2 linked regions of the Marichromatium purpuratum 984 genome follow. The protein of the gene in region 1 binds, or shares a complex with, the protein of each later gene. Links are inferred from orthologs where the notes say so. Each region holds a gene or a part of one and is shown in the gene's direction. Other genes may lie near its edges.

Region 1 (6,132 bases):
GCGAGGCCCCCAAGCCCAAGCCCGAGACCGAGGTCGATGCCGATGACTTCGATCTGCCGCTGCTGTTCGACGACACCGATCTCGAGGAGTCGGCGCCGGTCGAGGCGGCACGCGCCACCGGTGACGGCGGTCTCGGTGATGAGCGGGCGGCGGTCCCGCGCCCGTCCGCCCCGGAGGCGCCGAGCGATTCCGACGGGGCGTCGAAGCCCGCCGTCGACGATGACTCCGAACTGATGCTGACCCTGGAGGATCTCGACGGTTTCTCCGATACCGACCTGGCGCCGCAGAGCACGCCCCAGCCGCTCGCCCCCGAGCCCTCTGCCCGTCCCGCGGGTGGCGGTGAGGTCAAGCCGGTGGCCGACACCGATCCGAGCGAGTTCCTGCTCTCGCAGTGGGAGATGGACTCCGGGCTGTGGGACGAGAACGCCACCAAGCTCGATCTCGCCCGCGCCTATCTCGATATGGACGATAAGGAGGCCGCGCGCGGGATCCTCGAAGAGGTGCTCGCCGACGGTCGCGAGGACCAGCGCCAGGAGGCCCGTCAACTCCTCGACAAGCTGGGGTGACGGGTCGCGCATGAAACGATCGACAGCCCCCGCGTCGCGGGGGTGGGACACGTCCGTGTCCCTGCAGTTATTCACAGGAGAGAGACCGGCGTGACGCCTGGACGAATCGTGATGGGCGTCGAGTACGACGGCTCTGATTTTCACGGCTGGCAGACCCAGGTCGGGGTGCGTACCGTGCAACAATGCCTGGAGGCGGCGATCTCGCGGGTGGCCGATCATCCGCTCGGTGTACAGTGCGCCGGGCGCACCGACACCGGCGTCCATGCCTTCGAGCAGGTGGTGCACTTCGACACCACCGCCTCGCGCAGCGAGCGCTCCTGGGTGCTCGGCACCAACGTCAACCTGCCGCCCGACGTGGCGGTGCGCTGGGCGCACCGGGTCGAAGGCGACTTCCACGCGCGTTTCAGCGCAGTGGCGCGCCATTATCGCTATCAGCTGCAGGTGCGCCGCACCCGCTCGCCGCTCGCGCGCAATCGCGCCGTGTGGGTCCACGATGCGCTCGATCTGGCGCGGATGCGCGAGGCTGCGCGCGCGCTGGTCGGCGAGCACGACTTCTCCAGCTTCCGCGCCGTGGCCTGCCAGGCCAAGAGTCCGGTGCGCCGGGTGCACTATCTCGAGGTCGACGCCGAGGACGATCTGGTGATCCTGCGTATCGGCGCCAACGGCTTCCTCCATCACATGGTGCGTAACATCGCCGGGGTGCTGGTGGCGATCGGCCGCGGCGAGGCCGAGGTCGGCTGGACTCGTGAGCTTCTGGCGGTGCGTGATCGTACCCTCGGTGGCGTTACCGCGCCGCCCCAGGGGCTGTTCTTCGTGCGCGCCGACTATCCCGAGCACGTCGCCCTGCCGCAGGCGGCGTATCGTACGCCGTTGCAGCGACTGGCGGCGGACTGAGGCTCTGGGAGGTTTACGCCATGATCAGAACCCGGGTTAAGATCTGTGGGCTGACCTGTGCCGCGGATATCGACGCGGTGAGCGTTGCCGGCGCCGATGCCGTCGGATTGGTGTTCCATCCCGACAGCCCGCGCGCCGTCTCCATCGCGCAGGCACGGGCGCTGTGCGAGCGGTTACCGCCCTTCGTCACCGCCGTGGGCCTGTTCGTCGACGCCGACCCCGAGCGAGTGCGCGAGACCCTGCGCCAGGTGCCGCTGGAGCTGCTGCAGTTCCACGGCGAGGAGCCGCCCGAGTATTGCGCGGCCTTCGCGCGGCGCTGGATCAAGGCGGTACGGATGCGCCCGGGCATCCTGCTCGAGGCGGTGCGCGCGCGCTATGCCGGCGCCGCCGGGCTGCTGCTCGATACCTATCGCGCCGGGGTCGCCGGGGGCACCGGTGAGCGTTTCGACTGGGCGCGGATCCCGCAGGCGCTGCGCGGCGAGATCGTGCTCGCCGGTGGTCTCGCGCCGGACAACGTCGCCGCGGCGATCGCCGCGGTGCGGCCCTTCGGCGTCGATGTCAGTGGTGGCGTCGAGGCGTCGAAAGGGGTCAAGGATCACGCAAAGATTTCCGCCTTCATGACAGGGGTAAGAGATGGCGACAGATGCCGATAGCACGCGTCCGCTGAGCCAGCGGGCCGCCAGCCAGGGGCACTACGACCTGCCCGACGCCGATGGTCACTTCGGACCCTATGGCGGTACCTTCGTGCCCGAGACGCTGGTCTATGCGCTCGATGAGTTGCGCGAGGCCTATGAGCGGTTTCGCGAGGATCCCGAGTTCCTCGCCGAACTCGACGCCGACCTGCGCGACTACGTCGGTCGTCCCTCGGCGCTCTATCACGCCAAGCGCTGGAGCCGCGAACTCGGCGGCGCGCAGATCTATCTCAAGCGCGAGGACCTCAATCACACCGGTGCGCACAAGGTCAACAACACCATCGGCCAGGCGCTGCTGGCGCGGCGCATGGGCAAGACCCGGATTATCGCCGAGACCGGTGCCGGTCAGCACGGCGTGGCCACCGCCACGGTCGCCGCGCGGCTCGGGCTCGAGTGCGTGGTCTACATGGGCGAGGTCGACGTCGCCCGCCAGGAGGCCAACGTCTATCGCATGCGTCTGCTCGGCGCCGAGGTGGTGCCGGTCAAGTCCGGCTCGCGCACCCTCAAGGACGCGATGAACGAGGCGATGCGCGACTGGGTCACCAACATCGACAACACCTTCTACATCATCGGTACGGTCGCCGGGCCACACCCCTATCCGGCGATGGTGCGCGATTTCCAGACGGTGATCGGCCGCGAGGCGCGGGCGCAGATGCTCGAGCGCACCGGGCGCCTGCCCGATGCCCTGGTCGCCTGTGTCGGCGGCGGCTCCAACGCCATCGGCCTGTTCCACCCCTTCCTCGGCGACACCTCGGTGGCGATCTACGGGGTCGAGGCCGGCGGCGAGGGCATCGCCAGCGGCCGTCACGCCGCGCCGTTGTGCGCCGGTACCCCCGGGGTGCTGCACGGCAACCGCACCTATCTGATGGAGGACGCCGACGGTCAGATCATTGAGACCCACTCGATCTCGGCCGGGCTCGACTATCCCGGTGTCGGTCCCGAGCACGCCTGGCTCAAGGACTGCGGTCGGGTCAGCTATGACGCGGTCACCGATGCCGAGGTGATCGCCGCTTTCCATCACCTCACCCGCACCGAGGGCATCATTCCCGCGCTCGAGTCCAGCCATGCGCTGGCCTATGTGCAGAAAATCGCCCCCGGGATGCGCCCCGATCAGAGCATCCTGGTGAATCTCTCCGGTCGCGGGGACAAGGACATGCACACGGTCGCCAAACTCGATGGGTTGACGCTATGAGCCGGATCTCGACACGTTTTGAACAGCTGCGCGCGACGCATCGCACTGCGCTGATCCCCTTCATCACCGCCGGCGACCCACGTCCCGAGACCACCGTCGAGCTGATGCACGCGATGGTCGCTGCCGGCGCCGACCTGATCGAGCTGGGGGTGCCGTTCTCCGACCCCATCGCCGACGGCCCGGTGATCCAACGCGCCACCGAGCGCGCCCTCGCGCGCGGTGTCTCGCTCGCCGACGTGCTGGAGATGGTGCGCCAGTTCCGCGAGCGTGATGCCGATACCCCGGTGGTAGCCATGGGCTATCTCAATCCGATCGAGGTGATGGGCTATGGGCGCTTCGCCCGCGCCGCCGCCGCGGCCGGGCTCGACGGTGTGCTGATCGTCGACGTGCCCCCGGAGGAGGGGCACGAGCTGGTCCAGGCGCTGCGGACCGAGTCGGTCGATCTGGTCTATCTGCTGGCGCCGACCTCGACCGAGCGGCGGATCTCGCGCATCGGCGAGGTCGCCTCGGGCTTCGTCTACTACGTCTCGGTCAAGGGCGTGACCGGGGCGGCCAATCTCGACGCCGACGAGGTGGCCGCCAAGGTCGAGACCATCCGCGCGCGCATCCCGCTGCCGGTCGGTGTCGGCTTTGGCATCAAGGACGGCGAGACCGCTGCGCGGGTGGCCGCTGTTGCCGACGCGGTGATCGTCGGCAGCGCCATCGTCAAGCGGATCGAGGCGCTGGCCGAGACGCCCGAGGCGATCCCGCCGACCATTGGGGACTTCATCGCCGAGCTGCGTGGCGCCATCGACGCTGCCGACGCGGCCGCCAACCGACCCGAGCAGGTAACATCGTGAAGCAGGCAGTCGACAAGAGCAAAAGCTGGTTCGAGAAACTGGTCACCAGCCGCATCCGCACCGAGGCGAGCAACAAGCGCGCCGTGCCCGAGGGCGTCTGGGCCAAGTGTCCGGGCTGTCAGGCGATCCTCTATCGCGCCGAGCTCGAGCGTAATCTCGAGGTCTGCCCCAAGTGCAACCATCACAACCGTCTCACCGCGCGCAAGCGTCTCGAGGCCTTTCTCGACCCCGACTCGCGCGAGGAGATCGGCGCCGAACTCGAGTCGCTCGATCCGCTTAAGTTCAAGGACCTGAAGAAGTACAAGGATCGCATCGCTCAGGCGCAGAAGCTAAGCGGCGAGAGGGAGGCGTTGATCACCATGCGCGGTGAACTCAAGGGCGAGCCGATCGTGGCCAGCGCCTTCGAGTTCAAGTTCATGGGCGGTTCTATGGGGTCGGTGGTCGGCGAGCGCTTCGTGCGCGGCGTGGAGGCGGCGATCGAGCAGTCCTCGCCCTATGTCTGCTTCTCCGCCAGTGGTGGCGCGCGGATGCAGGAGAGCCTGTTCTCGCTGATGCAGATGGCCAAGACCAGCGCGGCGCTCGGGCGCATGCGCGAGCGTGGACTGCCCTTCGTCTCGGTGCTCACCGACCCGACCATGGGCGGCGTCTCGGCCAGTCTGGCGATGCTCGGCGACATCAACATCGCCGAGCCCGGCGCGCTGATCGGCTTTGCCGGGCCGCGGGTGATCGAGCAGACCGTGCACGAGAAGCTCCCCGAGGGCTTCCAGCGCAGCGAGTTCCTGCTCGAGAAGGGGGCGATCGACATGATCCTCGATCGTCGCGACCTGCGCGAGCGGGTCGCCGACCTGTTGGCGATCCTCGGCCATCGGCCGCGCTACTGCCGTACCGTGGTGCCGGTCTGACGATGCGCTTCGACACTCTGGATGCCTGGCTCGACTGGCAGGCCGCGCTGCACCCGCGGACGATGGAGCTGGGACTCGATCGGGTCCGCGCGGTGTGGCGGCGTCTCGAACATGGTTCCTTCGCCTGCCCGGTGATCTCCGTCGCCGGCACTAACGGCAAGGGCTCCTGCGTGGCCATGCTCGAGGCCACCGCGCTGGCTGCCGGCTATCGCTGCGGCACCTACGGTTCGCCGCATCTGGTGCACTACAACGAGCGTATCCGCATCGACGGCGAGCCGGTCGACGACGCCGCATTGATCGGTGCCTTCGACCGTATCGACCAGGCCCGGGGCGAGATCTCGCTGACCTATTTCGAGTTCGCCACCCTGGCCGCGCTCGATCTCTTCGCGCGCGCCGGGCTCGATCTGGTGGTGCTCGAGGTCGGGCTCGGCGGACGGCTCGATGCGGTCAACCTGATCGATGCCGATGTTGCCGTGGTGACCTCGATCGGACTCGACCATACCGATTGGCTGGGTGAGAGCCTCGATGACATCGCCCGCGAGAAGGCGGGGATCTTCCGTCCCGCTCGCGCCGCGGTGATCGGTCAGCGCGACGCGCCGGCGGCCCTGCGCGAGGCCGCGCTCGGCTGCGGCGCGCGCCCACTGCAGCAGGGCGTGGAGTTCGACCGTCACGGCGCCGAGGCCGGCTGGGAGTGGCAGGGTCCCGATGGTCGCCGTCATGCGCTGCCGTTGCCGGCGATGCGCGGCGATTTCCAGCGCGACAACGCCGCTGCGGCGATCACCGCACTCGATGCCCTGCGCGAGCGCCTGCCGATCCCGCGCAACGCCCTGCGTCAGGGGCTCGGGCGCGCCCGCCTGCCGGGGCGCTTCCAGGTGTTGCCGGGGACCCCGAGTCATATCCTCGATGTCGCCCACAACGCCCAGGCTGCCGCCGCGCTGGCGACCAATCTGCGTGCCTTCGCCAGTCGTGGTCTAGCGGTGCGGGTGGTGCTGGCGATGCTCGCCGACAAGGAGCCGGAGGCGCTGTTCGCGGCGCTCGCCGATCAGG
Region 2 (3,904 bases), 1.2 Mb from region 1 along the record:
CCTTCGCCGATCACCTGCGCCGGGCCGCGCCGTGAACCCGGTCAAGGTGGTGCTGGTCACCGCACTGGCCGGCGGCATCAGCATCGGCGCGGCGGTCCTCGGTCAGCGCTGGCTCGACCAGGGCGCCGACCGTGACCATCACGTCGGGCTGCGCGGCGGCACGCTCGACCAGCTGCCGGACTTCCGCCTGTCCGATCTCGGTGGGCGCGAACACACCAGCAACGCTTGGGCCGGCCGCCCGCTGGTCCTCAACTTCTGGGCAGTCTGGTGCCCAGACTGCGCCGAAGAGCTACCGCGACTCGAGCGCTTCGCCAGCGCCCATGCCACCACCGGATTGGCGGTGGTGGCGATCGCCGTCGACCGCCCGGAGACGACCCGCGCCTTCCTCGCCGAACACCCGCTCGATCTCACCGTGCTGCTCGCCGATCTCGAGGCCATCGACCTCGCCCGGCGCCTCGGCAACCGCGTCGAGGGACTGCCCTTCACCGTCGCCTTCGACGCCCGTGGCCGGCGCATCTTCAGCCACACCGGGGTGCTCGATCAGGCACAATTCGAACAACTCGCCGCCCGACTCGCTGACGACCCCGCGAGCGCCCGCTGACGGGGCGTGAATTCGCCGAACCAGCTGGACATCATCCCGTAAAATACGGACAATTCGCGGCGGTTCACTACTATTCAAAGCCGAAATAGTGGATCCGAAACCGTTGCAACCTTCGGCGAGGCAGCTGGCGACATGGCCGCGATCCTGGTCCTGAACGGACCCAATCTCAACCTCCTCGGCACCCGCGAGCCCGCGCACTACGGCAGCACCACGCTGGCCGACATCGAGCGCGAGCTGCAGCAGATGGCTGCACGGGCAGGACACGACCTCGCCTTCCTGCAGAGCAACGCCGAGCACGTCCTGGTCGACGCAGTCCACCGCGCGGCACACGAGAACGTGCGCTTCATCATCATCAATCCGGCCGCCTTCACCCACACCAGCGTCGCCCTGCGCGATGCGCTGCTGGGGGTCGCGATCCCCTTCATCGAGGTGCACCTGTCGAACGTGCACGCCCGCGAGCCGTTTCGCGCGCACTCCTACTTCTCCGACATCGCGGAGGGAGTGATCTGCGGGCTCGGAGCCGAGGGATACGCACTGGCGCTGCGCGCTGCGCTCACCCGCGTGGCGCAAGACCACACGAACGAGAAACACTGACCATGGACATCCGCAAGGTTAAGAAGCTGATCGAGCTGTTGGAGCAATCCGACGTCGCCGAGATCGAGATCCACGAGGGCGAGGAATCCGTGCGCATCAGCCGCCACGGCAGCACCGCCATGCCGGTCTACACCCCGCAGCAAGCCGCGGCTCCGGCCCCGGCCGCACCCGCGGCGAGCGTTGCCGCGAGCAGCGCCGACGAGGGCGATGACGAGGCCCCGCTCGAACTCCAGGGCGAGGTCGTGCGTTCGCCGATGGTCGGCACCTTCTACCGCGCCCCGGCGCCGGGCGCCAAGTCCTTCGTCGAGGAGGGCCAGTCGGTCAAGACCGGCGAGACCCTGTGCATCATCGAAGCGATGAAGATCCTCAACCAGATCGAGTGCGAACAGGCGGGTACCGTCAAGCGCATCCTGGTGGAGAACGGTCAGCCGGTCGAATACAACCAGCCGCTGTTCGTGATCGAGTGATCGAGTGAGGGGACGCCCCCTCGCGCGAGCGTCGACCCTGCGCCACCTCGGTGGCGCAGCCTGGCAACCGCTACAGAAGACACTGCAATCATGGCTGCAATGATCGAGAAGGTTCTGATCGCGAACCGCGGCGAGATCGCGCTCCGGGTGCTGCGCGCCTGTCGCGAACTCGGTATCAAGACGGTCGCGGTACACTCCGAGGCCGACCGCGACCTCAAGCACGTCCTGCTGGCCGACGAGGCCGTCTGCATCGGCCCGGCGGCATCCCAGCAGAGCTACCTCAACATCCCGGCGCTGATCAGCGCCGCTGAGGTCACCGACACCGTTGCCATCCACCCCGGCTACGGCTTCCTCTCAGAGAACGCCGACTTCGCCGAGCGCGTCGAGCACTCCGGCTTCATCTTCATCGGCCCGCGCCCCGAGACCATCCGCCTGATGGGCGACAAGGTCTCGGCGATCGAGGCGATGAAGGCCGCCGGCGTGCCCTGCGTCCCCGGCTCGGGCGGCCCGCTCGACGACAACAAGAAGCGCACCCTGGAGCTGGCGCGCGAGATCGGCTACCCGGTGATCATCAAGGCATCGGGCGGCGGCGGCGGACGCGGCATGCGCGTGGTGCACTCCGAGGCCACCCTGCTCAACGCCATCTCGCTGACCAAGGCCGAGGCCGCCGCGGCCTTCGGCAACGACATGGTCTACATGGAGAAGTACCTGGAGAACCCGCGTCACATCGAGTTCCAGGTGCTCGCCGACCAGATGGGCAACGCCATCCATCTCGGTGAGCGCGACTGCTCGATGCAGCGCCGTCACCAGAAGGTGGTCGAGGAGGCCCCGGCCCCCGGCATCACCGAGGCGCAGCGCCGCGAGATCGGCGAGCGCTGCGCCGAGGCCTGCCGCACCATCGGCTATCGTGGCGCCGGCACCTTCGAGTTCCTCTACGAGAACGGGCAGTTCTACTTCATCGAGATGAACACCCGCGTCCAGGTCGAACACCCGGTCACCGAGATGGTCACCGGCATCGACATCATCAAGGAACAGATCCTGATCGCCGCCGGCGAACCGCTGCGCTACCGTCAGGAGGACATCGAGATCCGCGGACACGCCATCGAGTGCCGGATCAACGCCGAGAACTCCGAGACCTTCATGCCCAGCCCGGGCAAGATCACCGAGTTCCACGCCCCCGGCGGCCCCGGCGTACGGCTGGAGACGCACATCTATTCCGGCTACACGGTGCCCTGTTACTACGACTCGATGATCGGCAAGCTGATCACCCACGGTGAGGATCGCGAGGCCGCCGTCGCACGCATGTGTAGCGCGCTGCGCGAGACCATCGTCGACGGCATCGACACCAACATCAAGCTCCAGCGCACCATCATGCGCGACGGCGCCTTCCTCGCCGGTGGACCCAACATCCACTATCTCGAGAAGATGCTCGGTCTCTGAGCCTCTCGGGGCGGGCACCCGCCCGCCCCGCTCCTCCAGTCTCCAGTCTCCAGTCTCCAGTCTCCAGTCTCCAGTCTCCAGTCTCCAGTCAGAGTGTGAACCGCCAAGACACCAAGAGCGCGAAGATGAAGAAAGGCTTCCAGCTGCCAGCCTCCAGTGAGAGGCTGGGGTGTCTCGTCGCGTCGCGGTTGATCGCATACCGACACTGGAGACTGATTACTGAAGGCTGATCGCTTTCTTCGCGTCCTTTGTGTCCTGGCGGTTCGGACCAGCTTCCAGCGATCAGCTTCCAGCCTCCAGTCGGGAAGGCTGGTATGCATGATCAGCGATTGACGGGCAAGACGATATCTTGGCGGTTCAATCTCCCGGCGGCTGACAGCTGACAGCTGACAGCTGACAGCTGACAGCTGGCGGCTGGCGGCTGGCGGCTGGTGGCTGGTGGCTGACGGCTGGCGGCTGGCGGCTGTTCCGAACCGCAAAGACACCAAGGACCCGAAGGGTTTTTGGGCGTGGATGACGGTCGATTCCCGGCCAACTGCGACCCGTCCCGTAGGCCGAGCAAAGCGCAGCGTGCCCGGCGCCTGCGTGCGCCTCGATGGGCACGCTGCGCTTTGCGCATCCTACGACGCTGGCAGCAAGTGGCTGGCGGCTGGTAGCTGGTAGCTGGAAGCTGATCGCCACCCGCCCCAGTCTCGCGCGCGGATGCTATGATTTCAGGTTTGTTTCAGAGGACGCGCGCCCCATGCCCTGGCTTCAGCTCAGATTCGATGCCCCCCGCGAACAGGCCGAACGGCTCGCCATC

What was found. The genes of interacting proteins can lie anywhere in the genome.
Region 2: the proteins of accD (region 1) and accB are in contact, whole or in part, in a solved structure (PDB 8UXZ), measured with the Escherichia coli proteins. The link is inferred for Marichromatium purpuratum 984 from one-to-one orthologs.

What each region holds. Positions count from the first base shown.
Region 1 is NZ_CP007031.1:1,474,740-1,480,871, forward strand. The notes cover bases 3,133-6,132. They hold accD (acetyl-CoA carboxylase, carboxyltransferase subunit beta), read left to right. Parts: upstream 3,133-4,179; coding sequence 4,180-5,085; downstream 5,086-6,132. Other genes in these bases: trpB (tryptophan synthase subunit beta), read left to right, coding at 3,133-3,344; trpA (tryptophan synthase subunit alpha), read left to right, coding at 3,341-4,183; folC (bifunctional tetrahydrofolate synthase/dihydrofolate synthase), read left to right, coding at 5,088-6,132. In the rest of the region: MARPU_RS06650 (FimV/HubP family polar landmark protein), read left to right, coding at 1-566; tRNA pseudouridine(38-40) synthase TruA, read left to right, coding at 678-1,460; MARPU_RS06660 (phosphoribosylanthranilate isomerase), read left to right, coding at 1,484-2,113; more of trpB, read left to right, coding at 2,094-3,132.
Region 2 is NZ_CP007031.1:247,796-251,699, reverse strand. Bases 1-2,929 are described here. They hold accB (acetyl-CoA carboxylase biotin carboxyl carrier protein), read left to right. Parts: upstream 1-1,197; coding sequence 1,198-1,662; downstream 1,663-2,929. Other genes in these bases: accC (acetyl-CoA carboxylase biotin carboxylase subunit), read left to right, coding at 1,762-2,929; aroQ (type II 3-dehydroquinate dehydratase), read left to right, coding at 734-1,195; MARPU_RS01100 (TlpA family protein disulfide reductase), read left to right, coding at 32-601; dsbD (protein-disulfide reductase DsbD), read left to right, coding at 1-35. Also shown: more of accC, read left to right, coding at 2,930-3,102; prmA (50S ribosomal protein L11 methyltransferase), read left to right, coding at 3,845-3,904. UniProt on the Escherichia coli protein: This protein is a component of the acetyl coenzyme A carboxylase complex; first, biotin carboxylase catalyzes the carboxylation of the carrier protein and then the transcarboxylase transfers the carboxyl group to form malonyl-CoA.